Regions from separate parts of the Undibacterium sp. SXout20W genome, predicted to be linked through region 2. Evidence: predicted binding sites of a transcription regulator. Region 2 holds the regulator's gene; each other region holds the start of a gene.
The links. Region 2 encodes HrcA, which represses chaperone genes, less so after heat shock. Its sites were predicted from a motif close to TTAGCACTCNNNNNNNNNGAGTGCTAA; they were not measured.
Positions count from the first base shown of each region.

Region 1: the regulator HrcA is predicted to act here: its motif matches at 4,433-4,459, upstream of rpoH (RNA polymerase sigma factor RpoH).
Region 3: the regulator HrcA is predicted to act here: its motif matches at 2,705-2,731, upstream of groES (co-chaperone GroES).

Region 1 covers NZ_JBMPPH010000025.1:48,339-56,552, reverse strand. Annotated here, with positions in the region: gene ACO0K1_RS13415 (YfhL family 4Fe-4S dicluster ferredoxin) at 1-55, opposite strand, end outside; gene coaD (pantetheine-phosphate adenylyltransferase) at 138-632, opposite strand; gene rsmD (16S rRNA (guanine(966)-N(2))-methyltransferase RsmD) at 718-1,347, opposite strand; gene ftsY (signal recognition particle-docking protein FtsY) at 1,464-2,555, shown strand; gene ACO0K1_RS13395 (cell division ATP-binding protein FtsE) at 2,585-3,262, shown strand; gene ACO0K1_RS13390 (cell division protein FtsX) at 3,286-4,200, shown strand; gene rpoH (RNA polymerase sigma factor RpoH) at 4,530-5,420, shown strand; gene ACO0K1_RS13380 (substrate-binding periplasmic protein) at 5,652-6,425, shown strand; gene ACO0K1_RS13375 (SCO family protein) at 6,464-7,051, opposite strand; gene cyoE (heme o synthase) at 7,054-7,938, opposite strand; gene ACO0K1_RS13365 (COX15/CtaA family protein) at 7,940-8,214, opposite strand, start outside.
Region 2 covers NZ_JBMPPH010000002.1:198,302-206,515, reverse strand. Annotated here, with positions in the region: gene dapB (4-hydroxy-tetrahydrodipicolinate reductase) at 1-586, opposite strand, end outside; gene ACO0K1_RS02550 (outer membrane protein assembly factor BamE) at 599-1,162, opposite strand; gene fur (ferric iron uptake transcriptional regulator) at 1,239-1,670, shown strand; gene ACO0K1_RS02540 (response regulator) at 1,803-2,192, opposite strand; gene hrcA (heat-inducible transcriptional repressor HrcA) at 2,204-3,223, opposite strand; gene ACO0K1_RS02530 (HAD family hydrolase) at 3,268-3,954, opposite strand; gene ACO0K1_RS02525 (NAD kinase) at 4,029-4,922, shown strand; gene recN (DNA repair protein RecN) at 4,999-6,645, shown strand; gene hemH (ferrochelatase) at 6,664-7,770, shown strand; gene ACO0K1_RS02510 (symmetrical bis(5'-nucleosyl)-tetraphosphatase) at 7,777-8,214, shown strand, end outside.
Region 3 covers NZ_JBMPPH010000004.1:107,882-116,095, reverse strand. Annotated here, with positions in the region: gene ACO0K1_RS04015 (GGDEF domain-containing protein) at 1-1,188, opposite strand, end outside; gene ACO0K1_RS04010 (ABC transporter substrate-binding protein) at 1,185-2,327, opposite strand; gene groES (co-chaperone GroES) at 2,806-3,096, shown strand; gene groL (chaperonin GroEL) at 3,147-4,796, shown strand; gene ACO0K1_RS03995 (hypothetical protein) at 5,174-5,371, shown strand; gene ACO0K1_RS03990 (hypothetical protein) at 5,502-5,930, shown strand; gene ACO0K1_RS03985 (OPT family oligopeptide transporter) at 6,149-8,131, shown strand; gene ACO0K1_RS03980 (tRNA-uridine aminocarboxypropyltransferase) at 8,175-8,214, opposite strand, start outside.

The sequences.
Region 1 (8,214 bases), on a different contig from region 2:
ATTCGGGCTCGCATACGTCGCAATTAATGCAATCGTCAGTAATCATTAAAGCCATACTTACTCACTTCTCTTTCTACGCATCAGACTTAGCGGCCAGCCAAGTCTGATTATTACGCAACTGCGAACTTACGCAGTACTTATTTGTTTTCGTTGGCTGCAGCTACTTTTTGCTTTAACCAGCGATCAACTGACGGAAACACAAATTTGGACACGTCACCACCAAACATCGCAATTTCACGCACAATGGTGCCTGAAATAAATTGGTATTGGTCTGACGGCGTCAAAAATAAGGTTTCTACGTCGGGCAACAAATAACGATTCATGCCCGCCATTTGAAACTCATATTCAAAATCAGATACCGCACGCAAACCACGCACGATCACGCGCGCGTCGTTTTTACGAACAAAATCCTTCAGCAATCCCGAGAAACTTTCTACCCGTACATTTGGGTAATGGCCGAGCACTTCGTTGGCTATACTCAACCGTTCTTCTAGCGAAAAAAATGGCTTTTTGCTTTTGCTGTCTGCAACGCCTACCACCAAGGTATCAAACAAACCTGAAGCACGACGTACCAGATCTTCGTGACCACGTGTCAACGGATCAAATGTTCCCGGATATACGGCTGTGACCATCTTCACTCCCTATTTTCACTAATCGCATAATGATATGCACCAATTTGATCTGCCATTATGCCTGATTTTCGTGCACTTCATATTGTCAAATGCTGCGTTGCAAAATATGAAAATACACACTTCCTGCTTTATCAGCACGTATCAACTGCCAACCGCTGAGCAAAGATTGCATATTTTCATCGCCGTTTTCGGCGTCCAAAGCAAATTCTGACTCGACATACACGTAACTTTTGGAATGAATAATTTCAGTGCATAACGGCAATATTTTTTCTAACCAACTTTGCTCAAACGGGGGATCTAAAAAGATGACATCAAATTTTTGCCCCTGAGAAGCTGCATGAGTTACCACTTTGACCGCATCGCCACGCACTAGTTGACATTGGTTTGCCTGCAATTTGGCTTTGACCTGCTCTAACTGCTTGAAAGCCGGCGTGTGAGATTCAACCATCACTACCTGAGACGCACCACGGCTGGCAGCTTCAAAGCCCAACGCGCCGCTACCCGCAAACAAATCTAAACAAGTAATAGGTGCCCAATGCGCATCAACTAAGTGATTGAGCCAATTGAATGTGGTTTCTCTGACACGGTCGGGGGTTGGTCGTAAACCGTCGGCTTCGATCACGCTGAGCAAGCTGCGCTTCCACTGGCCGCCAATAATTCTGACCTGATGGGCGGCGCGTTGAGGAGATACAGGCTTTTTAGTCTTAGGTTTCATTGTTTGCTTGACACTGGTAAATCGAATTACTGTGCGTGGTCTGTTAGAATGGTGGCATTCTATAATACTTGGATGGGCAGTTGACAGCCATCCTTCTTCCGGCAAAATCATCCCAGATGTTTAGTTTTTTCAAAAGAAAACCCAAAGAAGAGCCAGTGCCAGCGGCGCAAAGCGTTGCCACACCTGCCTCTGAGAGCATTTCTCCCAATGCAGAAGCGACTCCGACAACGCCTGCGATCATTGACGTTGCCAACGCAACTGTTGCAGATCCGGTGCAGCGCAATGATCTTGCGCCAGCACCTGCAGAACAAAAACGCTCCTGGCTCACTCGATTAAAAGCGGGGCTGGCAAAAACCTCGTCCAATCTGACGACCTTATTTGTCGGTGCACGGATTGACGATCAGCTTTACGATGAATTAGAAGCTGCCTTGCTCACTTCGGACGCCGGTGTCGAGGCAACTTTATTCTTGCTGGATGCTTTGAAGAAGAAGGTCAAGGACGAAAAACTCACTGAAGCGGAACAAGTTAAATCTGCTCTCAAGTTTTTATTACTGGAATTGCTATCTCCCCTCCAAAAACCGCTTGAATTGGGTCGTCATCAACCATTGGTAATGATGATTGCAGGCGTTAATGGCGCAGGAAAAACCACAACGATTGGCAAACTTGCCAAGCATATGCAAGTGCATGGCCAGTCTGTGTTGCTGGCCGCTGGCGATACCTTCCGCGCTGCAGCCCGCGAGCAATTGACCGTGTGGGGCGCCCGTAATGACATAACCGTGATTTCTCAGGAATCCGGTGACCCGGCAGCAGTCGCCTTTGACGCAGTCGCATCTGCACGGGCGAAAGGTACCGATATTGTGATGGTTGATACGGCGGGCAGGCTGCCGACGCAATTACATCTGATGGAAGAACTGAAAAAAGTGAAGCGCGTGATTGCTAAGGGTATGGATGGCGCACCGCAAGAGGTATTGCTGATTATTGATGGCAATACCGGTCAAAATGCGCTGGCACAAGTCCGGGCATTTGACGACGCATTACAATTAACCGGTTTAGTCATTACCAAACTCGATGGTACTGCCAAGGGTGGTGTGTTGGCCGCAATTGCAAAAAATCGCCCAATACCCGTATATTTCATTGGTATTGGGGAACAAATTGACGATTTACAACCGTTTAACGCGCAAGAATTTGTCGACGCCTTATTTAACTAAAATAACTAAAGCACGTACATTAAACCGCTATGATCGAATTCGATAACGTCTCCAAACTATATGCTGGCGAGGCCTGCGCCTTGCGCAATATTTCTCTGACGATACCCGATGGTGAACTGATTTTTTTAGCGGGACCTTCTGGTGCCGGTAAATCTACGTTACTGAAAATGATTGCGGGCATCGAAAAACCGACCACTGGCCGTGTCATGGTCAACGGGCAAGATGTGAGCAAATTGAAGACGGGCAGCCTGCCTTATCTGCGGCGTAAATTGGGCTTGATTTTGCAAGATCAGAAATTATTAAATGACCGTAGTATCCTGGCAAATGTCATGCTGCCATTGATTGTCACCGGTGCGGCCGCCCAGGAAGCCGAATCGCGTGCACGGGTCGCGCTAGAAAAAGTAAATTTATTAGATAAAGCCAATGCACTGCCTCTGACTTTGTCTGGTGGCGAACAACAGCGGGTCGCCATTGCAAGAGCCATTGTCAATCGACCTAAGATCATTTTGGCCGACGAGCCTACCGCATTTCTGGATCGTGATAATGCGAATAAAGTGTTAAACGCCTTGAAAGCCTTTCAAAGTGCCGGCGTGACGTGTTTGATTTCGAGTCACGATGAACAATTTTTGGAGCAGGCGAGCCGTGTTATTTACCTGAGCCACGGGCAGATTACTGATGCCTGGAATTCCGCCAGTATCGCCGCCTGATCACGTACTTTCGAGGATATCTTATGACCATCTGGTTTCGTGAGCATCTATTTGCATTAAAAAGTGCCTACACGCATTTGCGTGCTGGTACGGGCAATTTCTTATTCAATGTCTTAGTCGTCGCCATCGCGCTGGCTTTACCGATCGCAGGTCTTACCCTAATTGAAAATATACGGCCGATTTCTTCGCAACTATCGATAGAACCAGAAATCAGTATTTTCGTCAGTCCAGATACGACACGCGAGAGTGCGACGGCTCTTTCCATACCAATCAAGCGCCTGCTCAAACAAGATTCGATTAGCGGCAAATTGGCATTTATTCCAAAAGAAAAAGCGCTGGCAACGATGCAAGATTCATCCAGTCTTGCTGAAGTGCTGTCCACCTTGGGTGGCAATCCATTACCGGACGCTTATGTGTTGTCGCTTTCTAACAACGATTCTGAAAAACTGGATAGCTTGGTTGAACAATTAAAGTCTTTGCAAGATGTTGATGTGGTGCAAGTCGATTCCGCCTGGGTAAAACGATTGGCCGCTTTAGTTCAAATATTGCAAATGGGTTTATTATTTTTGGCGATCACGTTGGGTGTGGTCGTAATTGTGGTTGTGTTTAATGCAACTCGCTTGCAAGTCATTTCCCATCAAGCAGAAATCTCTGTCACTCGTTTGCTAGGTGCTACAAATAGTTTCATTCACCGCCCTTACTACTATACGGGTGCCTTACTGGGTTTGTTAGCGGGTATTTTGGCTCTGGGCGGTATTGCAGCATCGCTACGACCACTTAATCAGGCGATTGCTGAGTTTGCCAAGCTGTATGCATCAGAGTTCCGTCTGACACCGTTGGGTATTGTTCCTAGCCTGGGTTTATTGGCCGTCAGCATGTTGCTGGGATTATGCGGGGCCTATTTATCTGTCCGCCGCCAACTCTCTCGTGCCAGCTAAGCGCGAATCTTCGAGAATTAATGCAACTTTTTATGGCTAAGTGACTCAAACAGTCATTATTTGGACATTTTTGTTACATTTTCACATCTTTATCTTGCGTGACTGTGGCCTTGTAGAGCGCAATTGATTTCTCGAAAATCAAGTTTCATGCACGATAAAATTGCTGTTAAAACATCTTTCCACGCGGCAAATTTTTCTTGCTGCAGAAAAATTTGAACATCAATTCCAACTATTAGCACTCTTCTTCAGAGAGTGCTAATATAAGGGCTTATATCGCTTGGTTTTAATATTTTTATTGAAGCTGGCAGCAATGAGGAGGAACCATCGCAATGACTTCGACACAACTTATCCCGGCAACAGACAGCACTGCGCTGGCATTGGGCTTTAGTGGCACGCTCGGAAATATTGACGCCTACATCTCAGCCGTTAATCGCCTACCGATGCTCAGCCATGAAGAAGAAATCAATCTGTCCACACGCTTAAGGGCGGAAAATGATCTCGGTGCCGCGCAACAGCTGGTTATGTCACATCTGCGTTTAGTCGTTTCTATCGCCCGCGGCTATCTGGGTTACGGTCTGCCGCATGCAGATCTGATTCAGGAAGGCAATATCGGTTTGATGAAAGCCGTCAAACGCTTCGATCCTGACCAAGGCGTACGCCTGGTGTCCTATGCGATGCATTGGATCAAAGCCGAAATGCACGAATACATCCTGAAAAACTGGCGTTTAGTCAAAGTGGCTACCACCAAGGCACAACGCAAACTGTTCTTCAATTTGCGCAGTCACAAAGAAGGTTTGGAGACCATGTCTCCGAAACAAATTGATGCACTGGCAAAAACACTTGATGTCAAACGCGAAGAAGTCATCGAGATGGAAATGCGTTTATCCGGTCACGATATTGCACTCGATGCGCCGACAGATGACGATGATGAAAAATTCGCGCCTATCGCCTATTTGAAAACGGAGTCCGATGAGCCAACCCGTGTTTTGGAAACTCGTCAATACGACCGTTTGCAAAGTGAAGGATTGGAAAGCGCGTTATCCAAACTTGACGCCCGTTCACGCCACATTATTGAATCACGCTGGTTAAAAAATGATGACGGTTCAGGCGCTACTCTACACGAGCTTGCCGATGAATATGGCGTTTCCGCAGAACGTATTCGTCAAATTGAAAGTGCTGCTTTGAAAAAAATGAAGGGCGCTTTAGCAAGCTACGCATAAAGCCACCTGCCTTCGAGCGGTTCAACAAAGCACTCTTCGGAGTGCTTTTTTATTTTTAAAAACAGAAGTAGCTTCAACGCCATTCAAGCCAGATGCCAATGCTGCACCAACGCACATTAAGATACCAACAGAGCATTTATTTGATTATCGAAAAACTTATTTGTCTCATTGACAAGCTAGATCACATTTCCTATTCTGGAAATTGCTTTCTTGAGCGGCACTCTGAGATAAATGCTGAATTTATCTTTCAGTCTAATAAATTTTAAGGATTTTATGGCTTTAGCCGCAATCGTTCGCCCACTGATACTAGTCTGTGGAATAACATTCTGCAGCTTGTTGTCTGCGCAAGAAGTCAGGCTCACGCGCGCGGAGGGTAACTGCGACCAGCTTATCGCCTCACTAATACTGACTGATATTTACAAGCGCGCCGGGCTAACACTGACAGTTCAACCTGTGCCAAACGCCAGAGCAACAATGATGGCAACCAGTGGCATGGTCGATGGCGAAGTCGCACGAATCGATACCTACGCAGAAAATAATCCTCCACTCCAAAGAGTAGACCCGCCCTATTACTATTTTACGGCTTCAGCCATAGCCAAATCGAATAGGGGTATCAAAATAAATAGTAAAGAAGATCTCAAAAAATACAGAGTCGGTATCGTCAGAGGAATCCTCTACTTAAAGCAGATGACAATGGGAGTAGAAAACCTGGAAATAGCCAATGGTCACGACAATTTATATAAAATGCTCGAGAAAGATCGAGTGGACGTCATTATCGATACTAGAATAAATAGCCGTTATTTCATTAAAAAATTCGATCTCAAAGAGATGGAACTGGTTGGTGATCTGGCACGTTTTGATAACTATAATATTTTGACGCCAGCGAATAAAAATTTGGCGCCGAAAATCTCCGCTACGATCAAATCACTTATCACTTCTGGTGACTTGGTAAAACTTCGAAAAAAATATGAAGAAGAATTTATGGCAAGTGGGATAGAACCGTAAATTACCTCTTCAACTTATCCTCAGATTAAATTTTTTAATTATTTGAGGAGCAATTTCAAGTCGTGCACAATCGGTTCTATGCCTTGACCATTTCGCAGGAACAAACGAATGTGGCCGTTGGTGTCAAACACATAACTGCCAGCGGTATGATCCATGGTGTAACTAGTCGCGGATTTACCAGGGACTTTTTGGTAATAGACTTTAAAATCTTTGGCGATTTTTTCCGTTGCGGCAGCGTCGCCGTACATCCCTAAAAAACGCGCATCGAAGTTTGGGACATAAGAAGCCAATAAAGCTTGCGTGTCACGCTCCGGGTCAATTGTCACGAAAACCACTTGCACCTTGTCAGCCTGGGAACCCAATTGTTTCATCACATTGGCCATTTCCAACATCGTCGTAGGACAAACATCTGGACATTGCGTGTAGCCAAAAAACATGACAACGACTTTGCCCTTAAAGTCTGCCAGCGTGCGTATTTTGCCAGTGTGATCGGTCAAGGAAAAGTCCTTGGCGTAATCAATCCCTGTGATATCGGTATTCTCAAATTTTTCGGCAGGCGCATTACATGCTGCCAGCAATGCCATCAGGCTTATAGTCAACAAGCGAACCAGAATTTTTTTTAACATGCTCAGAACTTCAGGTAATGATCAATCAACAAAGCAGCGAATAGCAAAGAAAGATAAATGATCGAGTAAGTAAACGTTTTACGAGCAAGAATGTCGGTGTAATTTCGATACATTTTCCAGGCATAGCTCAAGAAAATACCACCCAGCACCACCGCGCTGAATAAATAAATCAAGCCACTCATGTGTACAGCGTATGGCAACATGGTCGTGGCAAAAAGAGCGATCGTATAAAGAAAAATGTGCAGACGCGTGATTTCCATGCCATGTGTAATCGGCAACATCGGTAACCCAGAGCGGGCATAATCATCACGCCGATACATTGCCAACGCCCAAAAATGTGGCGGCGTCCATATGAAGATGATGAGTACCATTAACCAAGCCTGCATGGGCACATCATTGGCAACAGCGGCCCAGCCTAATGCGGGCGGCATGGCACCAGATAAGCCGCCAATGACGATATTTTGCGGAGTTGCTGGCTTCAAAATAATGGTATAAATCACTGCATAACCGACAAACGTCACAAAAGTCAGCCACATCGTCAGTGGATTGACCATTGCATACAGTATCCACATCCCTATACCGCCGATAACACCGGAAAACACCAAGGTCTGTAATGCGCTGATTTCTCCCTGCGCGGTAGCTCGGCGTGCAGTACGCGCCATACGTGAGTCAATCTCTCGTTCAACCAGGCAATTGACGGCAAACGCGGCCCCCGCCAACAACCAGATACCGATAGTCGCCGCAACAACAACACGCCAATCGGGTAGATCCGGGGTAGCGAGAAACATGCCAATAACGGCACAGAATACCGCCAATTGGGTAACGCGCGGTTTGGTCAAAGCCCAATATTGAGCAAGACGATTAGAAGGCAAACTGAGAGTTGTCATGTTAAATCACTAAACTTGCGGCACGGCTTGCATGCCTAACACGGTAGTTTAACATGGTCAGCAAAAGCACTAGCATTGCAGCGCCACCATTATGTAAAACCGCTAGTAATAAGGGCCATGAAAATAGCACCGTGGACACGCCAATCAGGCATTGCACAATAATCGCCATTAACAATTTCTTTCCTAACCCCTCAAAATTCGTTGTGTGTAAGGCACGCCATGCCACAAAGCTAACAACCGCTAATACGAGTAGCGCAAAATTTCTGTGCACCCAGT
Region 2 (8,214 bases):
CAGTTACGCCTTCGCGAGAAAACACGCCGACCTCATTCAGATCACGACCCAGCGCATCGGCGATCACTTCGCCCATTTTCAATGCCGTACCAGATGGCGCGTCGACTTTGTGACGGTGGTGCGCCTCGATAATTTCGATGTCGTAGCCCGTCGCAAAGCTTTTTGCCGCCATTTCTAGTAATTTGAGCGTGACATTCACGCCAACGCTCATATTCGGCGCGAACATGATGGCAGTTTTCTCTGCTGCTTTGGCAATCGTCGCTTTGCCCGCGTCGTCAAAACCTGTGGTGCCAATAATCATCTTAATACCATGCTCGGCACAGTAAGCCAGATGTTTTAAAGTGCCTTCTGGACGGGTAAAGTCAATCAAGAAATCAGCATCTGCCAATCCAACCGACAAATCAGACTCAATCTTGACACCGGTCGGTTTTCCAAGAAACGCACCCGCATCAACGCCCAACGCAGGCGATGTAGCAACATCCAGCGCGCCGCTCAATTGCAGATCCGCTGCCGCAACGATGGCTTCGACTAACATTTGCCCCATCCGCCCTGAGGCGCCAGCGACGGCTACTTTTAATACTGTCATACTAGATTCTCTTTATTTTTTATCTTTTTTCTTAGGATTGCCATCGATATCGTTCAACGATTCAACTTTTTCTAAGCCCAAGGCAGATTCAGTAATCCGCGCCAAATATTCTTTTTCCGTCGGCAAATTGCCGCCTTCAAATTTTGACACGGTATTATTTTTAAAATAAATCGTCACCAGACTTGATACTTGCTCGCCTTTTGGTTTAGTCAGACGGAATGGAAAATCCCAACGATCTTCGTGAAACATATCTGTCAGCAACGGCGTACCAAGAACGAAGCGCACTTGCTCACGCGTCATTCCTTCTTTGATTTGCGCCATCATTTCTTCGGAGACGAAATTACCTTGTTGCACACTAATGCGATAAGGTGAAATGTACCCTAGGAATTTTTTGACCCCAGTTGGCGTATATACTTGTGTCCCACTAGCGGTGTTGACCACCGTGTCAGGTGCGTTTGCATTCTGATCGGCGAGGACAGACGTTTTGGACGCGCAAGCGGACAGACTCACCAGCAATGCCATACTTGTATAACGTAAAGCATTTGCTTGATTCAATTTCGAAAACAACAATCGCATAGGTACCCTCAGTATTTGAGCAATATGCCCTAAAACCCGATATCATAAAGCAGATAGACATCTTTTGACCGAAAACATGACAAACAGCACGACAAATCTCAAAGCAAGCGGCCTGAAGGCGACTTTGCCACGACTAAAAATCCTTGAAATCTTTCAAAATAGCAAAGTAAGACATCTGACGGCTGAAGATGTTTACAAGATATTACTGAACGAAAACATGGATGTCGGACTGGCAACAGTGTACCGTGTACTCACGCAATTTGAGCAGGCTGGCCTGCTCCACCGCAATCATTTTGAGACCAATAAAGCTATTTTTGAACTGAACGAGGGTTCTCACCACGATCATCTCGTCTGCTTAGACTGTGGCCGCGTAGAAGAGTTCTTCGATGCTGAAATAGAAAAAAGACAGCAAACTATTGCTTTGGACAGGGGCTTTAAAATTGCCGACCATTCACTGGCGATTTACGGAAGTTGCACCAAAGAAAATTGCGAGCACAAAGAAAACTGAGCGAAGCGACCGATCGGCGCTTCCAGGAAGACGAACTTGCCAGAATTTGAGGGGCGGGTGCAATCCGCCACCCTCTAAAACCTTCAAGAAATTTATTTTGAGAGAAACAAAAATCCAAAAAACGCGAACGATTTAATTTTTTGGCTTGATCTTGGCAACGACCCCGCCAACGGTATCAATAATTTTTTGTGCATTAAACGGCTTCAGGATAAATCCATGTATTCCCGCTTTAACTGCCTCGGCAATTGTTTCACTGTCCTTGCTTGCGGTCACCATCAAGACCATCGCTTCAGGAAGCATATCTTTAATTTTAGGCAATATTTCCAGACCACCAATTTTAGGCATCACCACATCTAACAAGATCAGATTAGGTCTGTGTCTTAATACTAGTTCCAAACCTGTGCCGCCATCAGCTGCTTCACCGACAACGTTATATCCCTCGCTACGCAAGACAACCCTCAACACTTCGCGGGTAATATCGTTATCATCAATCAACACGATAGAGACATTTTCTTTCAACATAATGAACCTTTCTACTGACTCAAAGCATTAGAAAGCAATTTAGCAGTGATATCAACAATAGGAATAACCCGCTCATACGCCATTCGCGTCGGGCCTATCACACCTAAAGTCCCGACGATTTTGCCGTTTACGCCATAAGGCGCCGTAACAATACTCATCTCATCCATTGGCACCAACTGCGACTCGCCGCCAATAAAAATCTGCACGCCCGTTGCTTTACTCGACACATCCAATAGTTGCATTAAGCCACTTTTTTGCTCAAACATGTCAAATAATTTCCGCAAAGAATCCATGTTTGAAGATAAATCTTGCACATTAAGCAAATTTCTCTCGCCAGAAATCACGACTTCTTCGCCTTGCTCAGCCAATGCATCACTACCCGCCTCGACGGCAGCCTGCATCAGGCTCGTCATGTCAGACTGTAATTGACGCAATTCACTATTAATACGCAAACGCGCCTGATCAAAACTCAGACCGCTGAAATTCTGATTCAGATAATTTGCTGCCTGGACCAATTGCCCAGGTGTGTAATCCGCCTCGGTTAACAATAAACGGTTATGTACATCGCCAGAAGGGGCAACAACTACCAACAGAATACGCTTTTCAGACAAGCGCAAAAATTCGACTTGCTGAAAAATCGATTCTGTACGTGGCGTCATGACAACACCAGCAAACTGCGATAACGACGAAAGTATCTGCGCCGCATTAGCTATAATTCTTTGCGGTTGCTGCGTTAAAAAACCAGGCTGCAAACGCGAACTTAATGCACTTTCGTCAATTTCTTGCACAGTTAGCAACTCGTCGACAAAAACGCGATAGCCTCTTGGGGTCGGAATACGACCCGCCGACGTATGCGGACTAGCAACAAAACCTAGCTCTTCGAGATCGGCCATCACGTTACGGATGGTCGCAGGAGAAAGCTCAAGACCAGAAATTTTCGATAAAGCACGCGACCCTACAGGCTGACCATCAGCGATGTAGCGTTCAACGAGCGCTTTTAACAATGTTTGGGCACGAATATCAAGTTGCATAAGTGCATTTTATTCCAGCCAAGCCAATATGAACATAAGGAATTTCATAACCATTGTGACAAATCATGCAAATCGTTAAATTCCGCATCTGGTTTGATATGTTGATGGCGCACCTCCTCAGTCGGTACCCCGCGCCGGTTCATCCATGCTGCTTGCAAACCGGCTGCTTGCGCTCCTTGTACATCAAGTAATAAGTCATCACCAACATACAACACTTCCGCTGGTGACAAACTCAGCGCGTCGCACGCGGCATGAAATATCCGCGGGTCCGGTTTTGCGCAGCCGAACTGATGAGCGGCAATCGATACCTGAAAATAAGACGCCAACCCAATCGCTTGCAAATCAGCAAAACCATTCGATATGGTACCCAATTTGACCCTTTGCCCTAACTGTGTCAAGGCCGCAGTCACATCGGGGTAAAGACTGACCTGATTACGTGCTGCCGCAAACACCGCCATGGCGTGATCTGCTTTGGCACCATCCTCACCGTGCTGTACAAATACATCTTGCAGCAAACGATGGCGCAAAGCCCATAAGTCGAAGCTAAATCGCGGATTTGTTGCTACCAGAGCCTGGCGCCTGGCGCGTAAAGACGCGATGTCATAGTTCGCGGTGACACTCGGCACATGCTCCTGCATCCAGGCGTACAAAGTAGCTTCTGCGTGCTGAATGACCGGCGCCACTGGCCACAAGGTGTCGTCTAAATCGAGCAATACCGCTTTAATTGTCATATCGTGCACTCAGTTAGTTCATTTTTGGCGTAATTATGGTCTAATCTGACGAATCACGTCACCCCTCATTTTCTATGACTGTTCAGGCTAAAACAATTGCACTAGTTGGTAAATATAATGCGGCTGGCATTACTGAGTCGATGTACGAATTGGCACGTTTTCTGAATGATGCCGGACATACCGTGGTTCTGGAAGCAGAAACGGCAAGTTATATTCAAATTGAGGGACTCGCATCGATGTCCGTCGTGGACATAGGAAAAACAGCAGATGCGGCAATTGTGGTCGGTGGCGATGGAACGATGCTGGGTATTGCGAGGCAACTCGCGCCTTACAACGTGCCCCTGATCGGGATTAACCAAGGCAGACTCGGCTTCATTACCGATATTCCATTGGATCGAATGATTCCCGTCATCAGCGAGATGCTGCAAGGGAAGTATGTTTCTGAGCGACGTAGCTTGCTACAGGCCATTGTGGTACGCGAAGGTAATCAAATTTTTAGCGGTGTCGCTTTTAACGATATCGTCGTTGCGCGTGGCGCAGGCTCCGGCATGGTGGAGTTACGGGTCGAGGTCGATGGACTCTTTATGTACAACCAGCGTTCGGATGGCTTGATTATTTCGACACCAACGGGTTCAACTGCTTACGCACTTTCAGCAGGTGGCCCTTTGTTACATCCAAGCCTGAGTGGCATTGTCATGGTACCAATCGCTCCGCACGCCTTATCAAACCGCCCTATCGTGCTGCCAGATAGTAGCGAAATCGTCATTGAAATCGCAGCCGGTCGCGATATCAGTGTGAATTTTGATATGCAAACATTTGCCAGTCTGGCCCATCAAGACAGAATCGTTGTAAAACGCTCTGCACATACGGTGACTTTTTTACATCCACATGACTGGAATTACTACAATACCTTGCGTGAAAAATTGCATTGGAATGAATATCCTTCTGTGGAAGGCGCACTTAACTAGTCAGGGATTGTTACAATAGTCAACAATCTGATTTTCGCTCACTAACGTTCATTACACTTACTACACTCCCGCTATTATGCTGCGCACGCTCGCTATTCGTGATTTTGTTATTGTTGATATTTTAGAGCTCGAATTCTCTTCTGGTTTCAGTGTATTGACAGGTGAAACTGGTGCTGGAAAATCAATCTTGATCGACGCCCTTAGCCTTGCCTTGGGTGGACGCGGCGATGCCAGCATGGTGCGTGAATCCGCCGCCAAAGCCGATATCAGTGCCGAATTTTCTATCAACGATACCGTCAGTGTCTGGCTAGAAAATAACGATTTCAGTGACCCTGACCAACAACTGATTTTGCGGCGTACGATCGACAACGCAGGACGCTCAAAGGCTTGGATCAATGGGATTACCGCAACGGCCGCTCAATTACGCGAACTGGGCGATTTGCTGGTCGACATTCACGGCCAGCATGCGCATCAATCTTTGCTCAAAAGTGAAGCACAGCGCGCACTTCTCGACATGCAAGGTGGCTTGGAAACACAAGTCATAGAGGTCGCCAACTTATACAAAGCCTGGCGTAGCTTGAGCAAACAACGCGAAGAATTTGAAACCAACGCTAAGAGCGTTTTACAAGAACGTGAACGTCTTGAATGGCAGGTCGGCGAACTCGATAAATTGCAGATTAAACCTGGCGAATGGGAAAATATCACCCAGGAACACAGTCGCCTCGCGCATGCAGCCAGTTTGCTCGATGGGGCGCAAGAAGCAGCGGCGTTAATATCTGAATCAGAACATCCCGTCTTATCACAGCTCTCAGCAATTCAACAGAAATTATTAAAACTGCTTGATTACGACGCAGCTTTAAAGCCCGTCACCGATGCATTGGAATCCGCCTGCATCCATTTGCAGGAAACCACGTATGCGCTAAACGATTACTTAAGCCGCACTGAACTCGATCCAGCACGTCTACGTGAAGTAGAGAGCCGTGTGGAAAGTATTCATTCGACGGCAAGACGTTTTCATGTTGTGCCGGAAAATTTGCATGAAGAATTCGCTGTGTTATCAGGGCAATTACTACAATTATCGAATGCCAGTGATATTGACGCACTCAAAGCGGAACAAGAAAAAGCGCATCAACGGTATATAAAAACAGCACAAAAATTAAGTAGTGCTCGCCAAAAAGTCGCGACAGAATTGAGTGCCGCCGTCACCGCCGCAATGCAAGATCTCAGTATGAGCGGTGGTAGTTTTGCTGTCTCACTGGTGCCGGTTGAGGCGGCGGCGTATGGTCTGGAGCAAATCGAATTCCTGGTCGCCGGCCACGCCGGGGTGCAAGCGCGACCTCTCGCCAAAGTCGCATCAGGTGGCGAGCTGGCGCGTATTTCTCTAGCCATTTCGGTGATTACCTCCTGCGCTACCGCAACACCAACGTTGATCTTTGACGAGGTTGATAGCGGCATCGGCGGTGGTGTCGCTGAAGTTGTCGGCCGCCTGCTTAAACGTCTGGGACAAGATCGTCAGGTGCTCTGCGTGACTCATTTACCGCAAGTCGCCAGCCAGGCTAATCAGCATTTCCAGGTCAGTAAAATGAATCTCGACGGAAAAACAATTTCATCCATTTCTCCACTCGATAGTAAGCAACGTGTTGAAGAAATCGCGCGTATGTTGGGTGGAATAGAAATCACTGCGACAACACGTAAACACGCCAGAGAATTACTGGCCTCTTAATTTTTGCAAAGTACAACCATGAGCTTTCTGAAAGAACCCGATTACTCCCACGGAAAAATAGGCAAAACGGCCGTCGTTTTGGTGAACCTCGGCACCCCAGATGCGCCGACCAGTTCTGCTGTACGCCGGTATTTGAAGCAATTCTTATGGGATCGACGTGTCGTCGAAGTGCCACGCATCATTTGGTGGTTCATTCTCAATTTGATCATCCTTCCATTTCGCTCCAGTCAATCAGCAAAAAAATATGCTTCGATCTGGACGAAAGAAGGATCGCCGCTAAAGATTCACACTGAAAAACAAGCATTGCTACTCAAAGGGTATCTGGGTGAACGCGGACACGAAGTCAATGTCGTCTATGCAATGCGTTATGGTTCACCGTCTATTCCTTCGGTATTGCAAAAACTGAAAGCCGAAGGCTACGAACGCTTGCTCGTTTTGTCAGCTTATCCACAATATTCTGCAACCACAACGGGCTCTAATTTTGATGCCGTCTTCAGTCATTATCAACAAGTACGTAATGTGCCTGAACTACGCATGATTAAGCATTATCACGATCATGAAGCCTATATCGAAGCATTAAAACAATCCGTGCTCAATCACTGGCAAACACATGGTCGGCCAGAAAAATTAGTAATGAGTTTTCATGGATTGCCAAAGGCGTTTTTGATGCGCGGAGATCCCTACCATTGCGAATGCTACAAAACGGCACGTTTACTTGCTGAGTCACTGGGATTAAGTAAAGAACAATATCTGGTCACATTTCAGTCCCGTCTGGGACGTGCAGAATGGCTGCAACCCTATACAGCGCCCACTGTTACGCAACTCGCGAAAGACGGGGTGAAGCGAATTGACGTGATTTGTCCTGGTTTTATCGCTGATTGTCTGGAAACACTGGAAGAAATCGCGATGGAAGTGCGGATCGACTTTTTAAATGCGGGTGGCAAAGAATTCAATTACATTCCATGTCTCAACGAATCCCCGGAATGGATGCGCGCATTGGCAGAAATCGCCGAACAGCATTTAATCGGCTGGCCAACGATGATGACGACCAGCTTGCGTGAAGAGCAAAAACAACAAGCCTTGTTCAGTCGCGCTGAAGCAAAGCGTCTCGGTGCAGAGCATTAAATTTGTATGGCTAACACTTATTTTATTGGCGATATTCAAGGTTGTGCTGATCAGCTACAAGAGTTAATCAACAAAATCGAACAAACCTCGGCCAATAACTACTATGTCTTTGCAGGTGATTTAGTTAATCGCGGCCCAAAATCTCTTGAGACGTTGCGTCTGGTACGAACGCTGCAACAAACGGGCCATGCTGAAAGTGTTTTAGGCAATCATGATTTGCATTTGCTGGCTGTCGCCAATGGCATAAGACCTAGTCATCGTAGCGACACACTAGACCAGATTTTGCAAGCACCAGATAGGGATGAATTGCTGCATTGGCTGCGACAGCGCCCCTTGGCAATACTTAAAAATCATCATTTAATTATTCACGCGGGTTTATTTCCTTCCTGGACTGCAGAAAAAACGATGTCCCTGGCCCATGAAGTCGAGACGACGCTGAGAGGT
Region 3 (8,214 bases), on a different contig from region 2:
ATCTGCCCGATTCACAAGATTATCGAGATCGTCGGTTGCCGTTTTTTGAGCAACGCCAAAGCTGGCCGTGATTTTTAATTTTTCACCGTTGCCAATCAATACTTCGAGATCATGTTCGACACTGCGACGCATGCGCTCGGCGACGTCAATCGCAGAAGATAAACGCGTCTCCGGTAACACCACAACGAACTCTTCTCCACCATACCGAACGATCCAATCGATATCAGTTCTGATCTCGTCCTTCAGCGTTTGAGCAAAAGCAATCAAAACCTTATCACCGGTAGAATGTCCGTATTGGTCATTGACTGATTTAAAATAATCAATATCACAGAATACGATGGACAAAGTTCTGTCATAGCGCTTCGCACGTTGCATTTCACCCGGCATCCGTTCATTAAACAATAAACGGTTGTAACAGCCAGTCAAACCGTCCGTAATCGATAATTGTTTAAGCGACTCCATTGCTCTTTCGAGCTGCATAGTACGCTCTATGACTAAAGCGTCCTGATGAAGGATGTGCTTTTTGATACTGTTTTGCATAATTTGAAAGCCTTCAAGCACCAGATCAATTTCACTGTATGCATGCGCTTCTGGCAGATCCATCTGTGAGCTTCCTGATAATTGGTCGGCCTGAATATTTCTGACATAGTTGGCTAACTGACGCATCGGACGTTCAAGGTCTCGACGCAAAATAGCGACCACTGCTGTCAAAATAAAAATAGCAAGCAGCAAGACCTCCACGGTCACAAGAAAAAAACTCTGGATGAGCTCATGGTGCAAAATACTTGTGTCAATCACCAAGTCCATCGTCCCTACCGGCACTGCGTTTTCAAGTGGCGAGGGTATATCAAATACCACGTGTCGTCCGCTAGCCGCAACATTAGCATTGCCGCCCACAAAAATTTGCCCTGAACTGGCCTTGATCGTGACATAGGCGATCGACGTGTTTTTTAAAATGAGTACTATTTGCTTTTGTATTGTCTGAGGCTCAATGTCCCAGATCGCAACGCCCAATAGCGGCAGATGGGTATCCGCGACATCTCTCACCGTCGAGTTAAAATTTTTCTCAATCGACGTGTAGTTAAACCATGCTTGGACACTGCTAAAAACAAGTACACATAAAAGTACCCACTTAAAAACCCGCCGTATCAATAACGTGGCGATAGGTTGTAAGGTAGTCGAATTCATTTTTGTTTTTCGCTTTGCATCAATATTTGCCTGAAGCTAAATTCATATTTTTTGACGTTGGCGTTATAGACTTTACTAAACTGCCTGAAGTCGACGTGTTCAAAGTTCAAACCGCCAAATAAATGGTAAAAGCGATGCGCACTTTCTTTGTCAAATAAGATGAACATGGAACGATCTAACTCGAGACCTTCGTCAGTAAAATCCTTACTGTGGTCATAGTCGTACAACATCACAAGAGCAAATGCACCAGCGACAAAGTGTCCTCCCGCTAATGCAGTCAGGCTGCCGTCTTCAATCGCGGTTAAGGCTTCTGATGACGTATTAACGCCGCTGAATAACGAATCCTTCCCGGGAACTCCGCCGATAGCGCGCCAGCTTTCCATCGCGCCAAATGCCATCTGATCATTACCGGCCCAAACCAGATGTTTACCGGGATATCGTTTATACAGCCATTCGCTTTGTACTTTTGCTTTGGTTCGACTCCATTCACCATAGACCTCTTGATCTACAACCAAATTTTTCGCTTCCGCAATAGCCCGCCGCATGCCGTTATTGCGTTTAAAGGAAGTCGTTGTCGTCCGATCGCCGGCGATCACGAGCATATGTAACTTGCCATCAGGGGCATATAAATGCATCGCTTCGCCGCGCTGAATAAGTTCACGTGCTGTCAAATAGCCAGCTTCTTCTGATTTAGGTTCCAGGGAGCCAAGCCACCCTTTATAAATCTGGCGCGGCCCCGCCACCGTGTCGCGCTCATGCGGATCAGAGATACCGCTGAAGGCAAAAAACGTTTTGATCTTAGCCGCATCAAGGATACGCATCGCTTCCATACCTACCGCATAATCATTTGACAAAATGACATAATCCGGGCGATTACCTGGGCCGCGGGCAGCGATCTCTTTTGCGATGGTCAGCGTTTTCAGATGGTCGCGTTCTGAATAGAGAATTTCTAATTGCACGCCTAAGCTGTGTGCGGCAGCAGACATACAATGTGATGCAGTTACCCAATAAACTTCATCGGACTTTCCGGGATTGAGAAACGTCACAGACATGCCAAAACTAATACCTGGCAAAAAGACGAGAATCATTCCTACAAGCGACATACAGCGATGCCAAATACAACGATGCCAAATTTTCATATTTACTCCCTACATTCGAAATGCCTCAACATTTGCAATTCGAATTTTGAATCAGGCACGGTTAGTTTTAGGTATTACCAGATAATCCGTCGTGGACGAGTCGGCCTCCTCTAAAATCAAATTTACTGTTTACTCATTCGCTATAACCGTTACAAGGCTTTATTTTGTACGCTTTTTTACAAAAAATTGGCTTCTTCACAAAAAATCACAATTTAAGAAATTGTTTTTTTAACATTTTTATGATGCCTAGCGCTTCTAATTCACCTCAATAATTGCTTATTTTCATTTCGTCAAAAAATCCTAAGTCATTGTTTTTTAAGATTTAAATAAAATCTTCATTTTTTGATCCTTGAAATACCAGCACCTCGCCCATATAATTAGCACTCGTTGGGAGAGAGTGCTAACAAAGTCTTTCCCCAGCTTAAATTGAATTCAATAGTATTCCCTCGTAATTACTCGCAAATTTAAAGGAGCTTGTATGAACCTTCGTCCCCTGCACGATCGTCTGATCGTTAAACGTCTGGATCAAGAAACAAAAACTGCATCCGGTATCGTTCTGCCAGACGCAGCAGCAGAAAAACCAGATCAAGGTGAAGTATTAGCCGTTGGTACAGGTAAACAATTGGACAACGGCACTGTGCGCGCCCTGGAAGTTAAAGTTGGCGACCGCGTATTGTTCGGTAAATACTCTGGCCAAGCTGTCAAAGTTGACGGCAATGAAGTGTTAGTTATGCGTGAAGAAGACATCTTCGCGATCGTACAGAAGTAATTCCTGTATCCCTAAGTATTTAGATATCCACAAGATTTCGGAGAAATAACATGGCAGCTAAACAAGTAATTTTTGGCGATGACGCACGTGCGAAAATCGTTAATGGCGTAAATATTCTGGCAAACGCAGTTAAAGTAACACTGGGCCCTAAAGGTCGTAACGTTGTTCTGGAACGCTCTTTCGGCGCGCCAACAGTGACTAAAGACGGTGTGTCAGTCGCTAAAGAAATCGAACTCAAAGACAAACTGGAAAACATGGGCGCGCAGCTCGTGAAAGAAGTCGCTTCCCGTACTTCTGACAATGCTGGTGACGGTACAACAACAGCAACCGTATTGGCACAAGCAATCGTTCGCGAAGGCTTCAAATACGTTGCCGCTGGTTTCAACCCAACCGACTTGAAACGTGGTATCGACAAAGCAGTTGTGGCTATCGTTGCAGAAATCAAAACTCTGTCTAAGCCAACTACAACCAACAAAGAAATCGCTCAAGTTGGTTCTATCTCTGCAAACTCTGACCAAAACATCGGCGACATCATCGCTCGTGCAATGGACAAAGTAGGTAAAGAAGGCGTGATCACAGTTGAAGACGGTAAATCTCTCGACAACGAACTCGACATCGTTGAAGGTATGCAGTTTGACCGTGGCTACCTGTCACCATACTTCATCAACAATCCAGAAAAACAATCCGTTATCCTGGAAAACCCATTCGTTCTGTTGTTCGACAAAAAAATCTCGAACATCCGTGATCTGCTCCCAGTTCTGGAACAAGTGGCAAAATCTGGCCGCCCATTGTTGATCATCGCTGAAGATGTTGATGGTGAAGCACTGGCAACTTTGGTTGTGAACAACATCCGTGGCATCCTGAAAACAGCTGCTGTTAAAGCGCCTGGCTTTGGTGACCGTCGTAAAGCAATGTTGGAAGACATCGCTATCCTGACTGGCGGCCAAGTAATCGCTGAAGAAGTTGGTCTGACACTGGAAAAAGCAACTCTGGCTGATCTGGGTCAAGCTAAACGTATCGAAATCGGCAAAGAAAACACAACAGTGATCGACGGCGCAGGTCAGGCTATCGGCATCGAAGCACGTGTTAAACAAATCCGTGCTCAGATCGAAGAAGCAACATCTGACTACGACCGCGAAAAACTGCAAGAACGCGTTGCCAAATTGGCAGGCGGTGTTGCTGTGATCAAAGTTGGTGCTGCAACTGAAGTAGAAATGAAAGAGAAAAAAGCACGTGTTGAAGATGCATTGCATGCAACTCGCGCAGCCGTTGAAGAAGGCGTTGTTCCTGGCGGTGGCGTTGCTCTGTTGCGTGCACGTGCAGCTGCTGGCGTCATCAAAGGCGACAATGCTGACCAAGAAGCCGGTATCAAACTGGTTCTGAAAGCAATCGAAGCACCATTGCGCGAAATCGTTGCAAACGCTGGTGGCGAACCAAGCGTTGTTGTTAACGCGATTTTGAACGGCTCAGGCAACTTCGGTTTCAATGCTGCGAATGACACTTACGGTGACATGATCGAAATGGGTATTCTGGACCCAGCAAAAGTAACTCGCTCTGCATTGCAAAATGCAGCGTCTGTTGCTGGCCTGATCTTGACTACCGATGCACTGGTTGCTGAATTGTCTGAAGACAAACCAGCAGGCGGCATGGGTGACATGGGTGGTATGGGCGGCATGGGTGGCATGGGCGGTATGATGTAATATCGCTTGCTACTCGCTACCGAGTCGCATTCATCAAAGCCTCGCAACGCAAGTTGCGGGGCTTTTTGCTATCTGAGTAAATGAAACTTGAAACATTGTGCTTTACACCCCTCTTCCCTCGCGTGCGGCGAGCCTGGAAAGAGTGCGAGGGTGGTACTAAGGGCTAACTACATAGATAAACAAACTTTTTGTCTTAGCGGCATTTTTATACTTCCGATGACCAATCACCCTGATCCCTGCACCGCCATTGCCATGACATCCACTTACATGAGATAGATTCAAACGGCTAAAATTAGTGCTTATCAGATCGATATTGGCGGTTTGCACCCGCTCTGCAATTGAGTAGCCGTATCGTATCGATATTGAAGTGGACGTTGATGCAGACCTTACCCGCTTTAGACAAAGCAATTTGTGCTTCACGGAAAACGGATCAGAAAGTGTCGTTGTCTGAGCGCAGCGAGTTTCGACACTTTCCCGTTTTCCGTGATGCGCAAATTGTGCCGACACGCAGTGACGGCACCCGCAGGGCAAAGTCTCAGCGTCGCCTTTCTTTTGCTTACTTTACTTTGGCGTAGCAAAGAAAAGTAAGTGGCCGCCGGGCCACACCCGGCCTGGTCGCCCGAAGTACAACACTAAAAATCAACAAGAAACGAAGGCTTAAAGCATAACCTCCACCCTAAACGCTAGAGTTGGAGATAGACGTCGATGTTGACGTCGATGTTGAAATGGACGTTGATGTTGATGTTGACGTCGATGTTGAAATGGACGTTGATGTTGAAATGGACGTTGATGTTGAAGTGGACGTTGATGCAGACCCTACCCGCTTTAGACAAAGCAATTTGCGCTTCACGGAAAACGGATCAGAAAGTGTCGTTGTCTGAGCGCAGCGAGTTTCGACACTTTCCCGTTTTTCGTGAAGCGCAAATTGTGCCGACACGCAGTGACGGCACCCGCAGGGCAAAGTCTCAGCGTCGCCTTTCTTTTGCTTACTTTACTTTGGCGAAGCAAAGAAAAGTAAGTGGCCGCCGGGCCACTCCCGGCTTGGCTCTACAACGAGCAATCATTTTAGATATTGAAAATGACGAAAATGGCGGGCATCAGGATAGCCTTAGATACCAGAAGCCGCTATATTAATAATTTAGCATTTTCATCAATCTTCTTTTATCGCACCGCATCATAAGCAAATTGTCGTTTTTCCCTGATGATGCTTGACAGTCAGCTGACAGACTTAGATACTGCGGCACCTGAAAGAAAACTTTCATTTTTAATCGAATAAAGTCGTCATTTTGATAATTTTATCAAAATGATACTTTACCCTCGTTTTCTGTCCTAAACATGACGCTGGAGACATAATGGCGCTGCAACATCTATCCGAAGAGCAGATCAAGACATGGACCCGATCCCAAAAGGATGAATGGTGGTTCACAAATATTTACCGTGGCGACATGGCGCAATTGACGCTACGTTCAGCCCTGACAGGCTTCCTCCTAGGTGGCATCTTAGCCGCCACAGCCTTATACATTGGCGCGAAGACCGGCGTTGGCATCGGCGTTGGACTGACCTCCGTGATTTTGGCATTTGCCATGTTCAGGTTACTGGCGCAAGCAGGTTTGGCAAACGATTTCACAGTTCTTGAAAATAACTGCACGCAATCCATCGCAACAGCAGCTGGCTACATGGTTTCTCCATTAATGGCCTGCCTGACTGCCTTCATGCTGGTCAGCGGAAAAATTATTCCGTGGTGGCAAATGATGGTCTGGATGGTTGTTGTGGCTATTTTGGGCGTCTTGATTGCATTTCCAATGAAACGCCGTTTCATCAATGAAGACCAGTTGCCCTTCCCAGAAGGGCGCGCCTGCGGTGTTGTTTTAGATTCTTTGTACACTGGCAATGCCGACGTAGGAATGTATAAAGCACGCTTGTTAGCCATGACAGCAGTATTTACCGGACTGTATCAGATGATCGTCAGCGATGGCTGGATGAAATTGATACAGTTCAAAATTCTACGTATGGACCAATGGGCCGGCATGAAAGAAGCATGGAATTTGCACGAACGCTTTGATGATTACTATTACGCCGCGATGGTCAAATACGATCTGTGGTCACCTAAAATTGCTGGCGTTGATTTCCGCACACTAGGTCTGCGTTTTACGGTAGATGCGGCAATGTTCGGCGTTGGTGGTTTGATGGGTATCCGCGTCGCCAGCAGCGTCTTATTAGGTGCTTTCATCAATTTTGTGATTCTGGCTCCCATCATGATTAACCAAGGTGACATTGCACCACGCATTGGTATCGATGGACATATCGTTGCACTCACACGCGCTGAAATCGTCAACCAATGGTCGCTCTGGTGGGGTGTCTCAATGATGGTGGTTGGCTCATTGGTAGGCTTGGCGGCTAAACCTGAAATTTTTACTAACACTTTTAAGAGTCTGAAGAAAAAAGCGGCGCCCGAACCGACTAACGATGTCCTGAAAGAGATTGAACTGCCTTTATGGGTATCGTATGTTGGCGTACCAATTTTCAGCGTCATCGGCGCCGCCGTAACGCACGAATTTTTTGGTGTTTCCTGGTTACTGTCCTTCATCTCATTGCCATTGATATTTGTGTTGACCATTATCGGTATTAACTCGATGGCGCTGACATCATGGGTGCCGAGTGGTGCGCTGGCAAAAATCACACAGTTCTCAATTGGTGCGATTGATCATGTGAACCCAGCCAATAATATTCTGCCCGCTGGTATGACGGCCGAAGTAGCCATGAATGCATCGAATTTGCTGTCTGATATTAAACCTGGCTATATGCTGGGCGCAAAACCACGTCAACAAGCGATTGGTCACGTGATCGGTATTTTCTCCGGTGCCTTGGCTTGCGTTCCGCTTTATTACTTGTTGTTCCTGCCCGCCGATGCAAATGGTGTTCGTAGTACTGCCACGATTGTGACTGAACAGTTTGCATTTCCATCAGCGGTGCAATGGAAAGGCGTCGCAGACCTGATTGCCAAAGGTGTGCACAGTCTGCATACCTCCGCAGTGATCTCTATGATTGTGGCTGCGATGAGTGCAGTAGTCATTGAGGGTGCGCGGATTGTCACGAAGGGACGCTTCCCTTTATCCACCGTATCGATAGGGCTTGGTGTTGTGTTGCCACCAGAATCATGCCTGGCGATGTGGATAGGTGCGATGGTGTTCTGGTACATGGGTCGCCGCAATGCAACGCCGGGCACCAAAGGTTATGATTTCTGGGTAGACGGTTGCGAACCAATCTGCGCAGGTCTGATTTCTGGTGCAGCATTGGTTGGTATTGGCAATGCGCTGATCAACGTGATGATCTGAGTTAAATCACTTCCGATAAGCCTCGCCACTGTGCGGGGCTTTTTTATTTTCGCTCTGGCATATACTGCAATTGCTGTTCGACA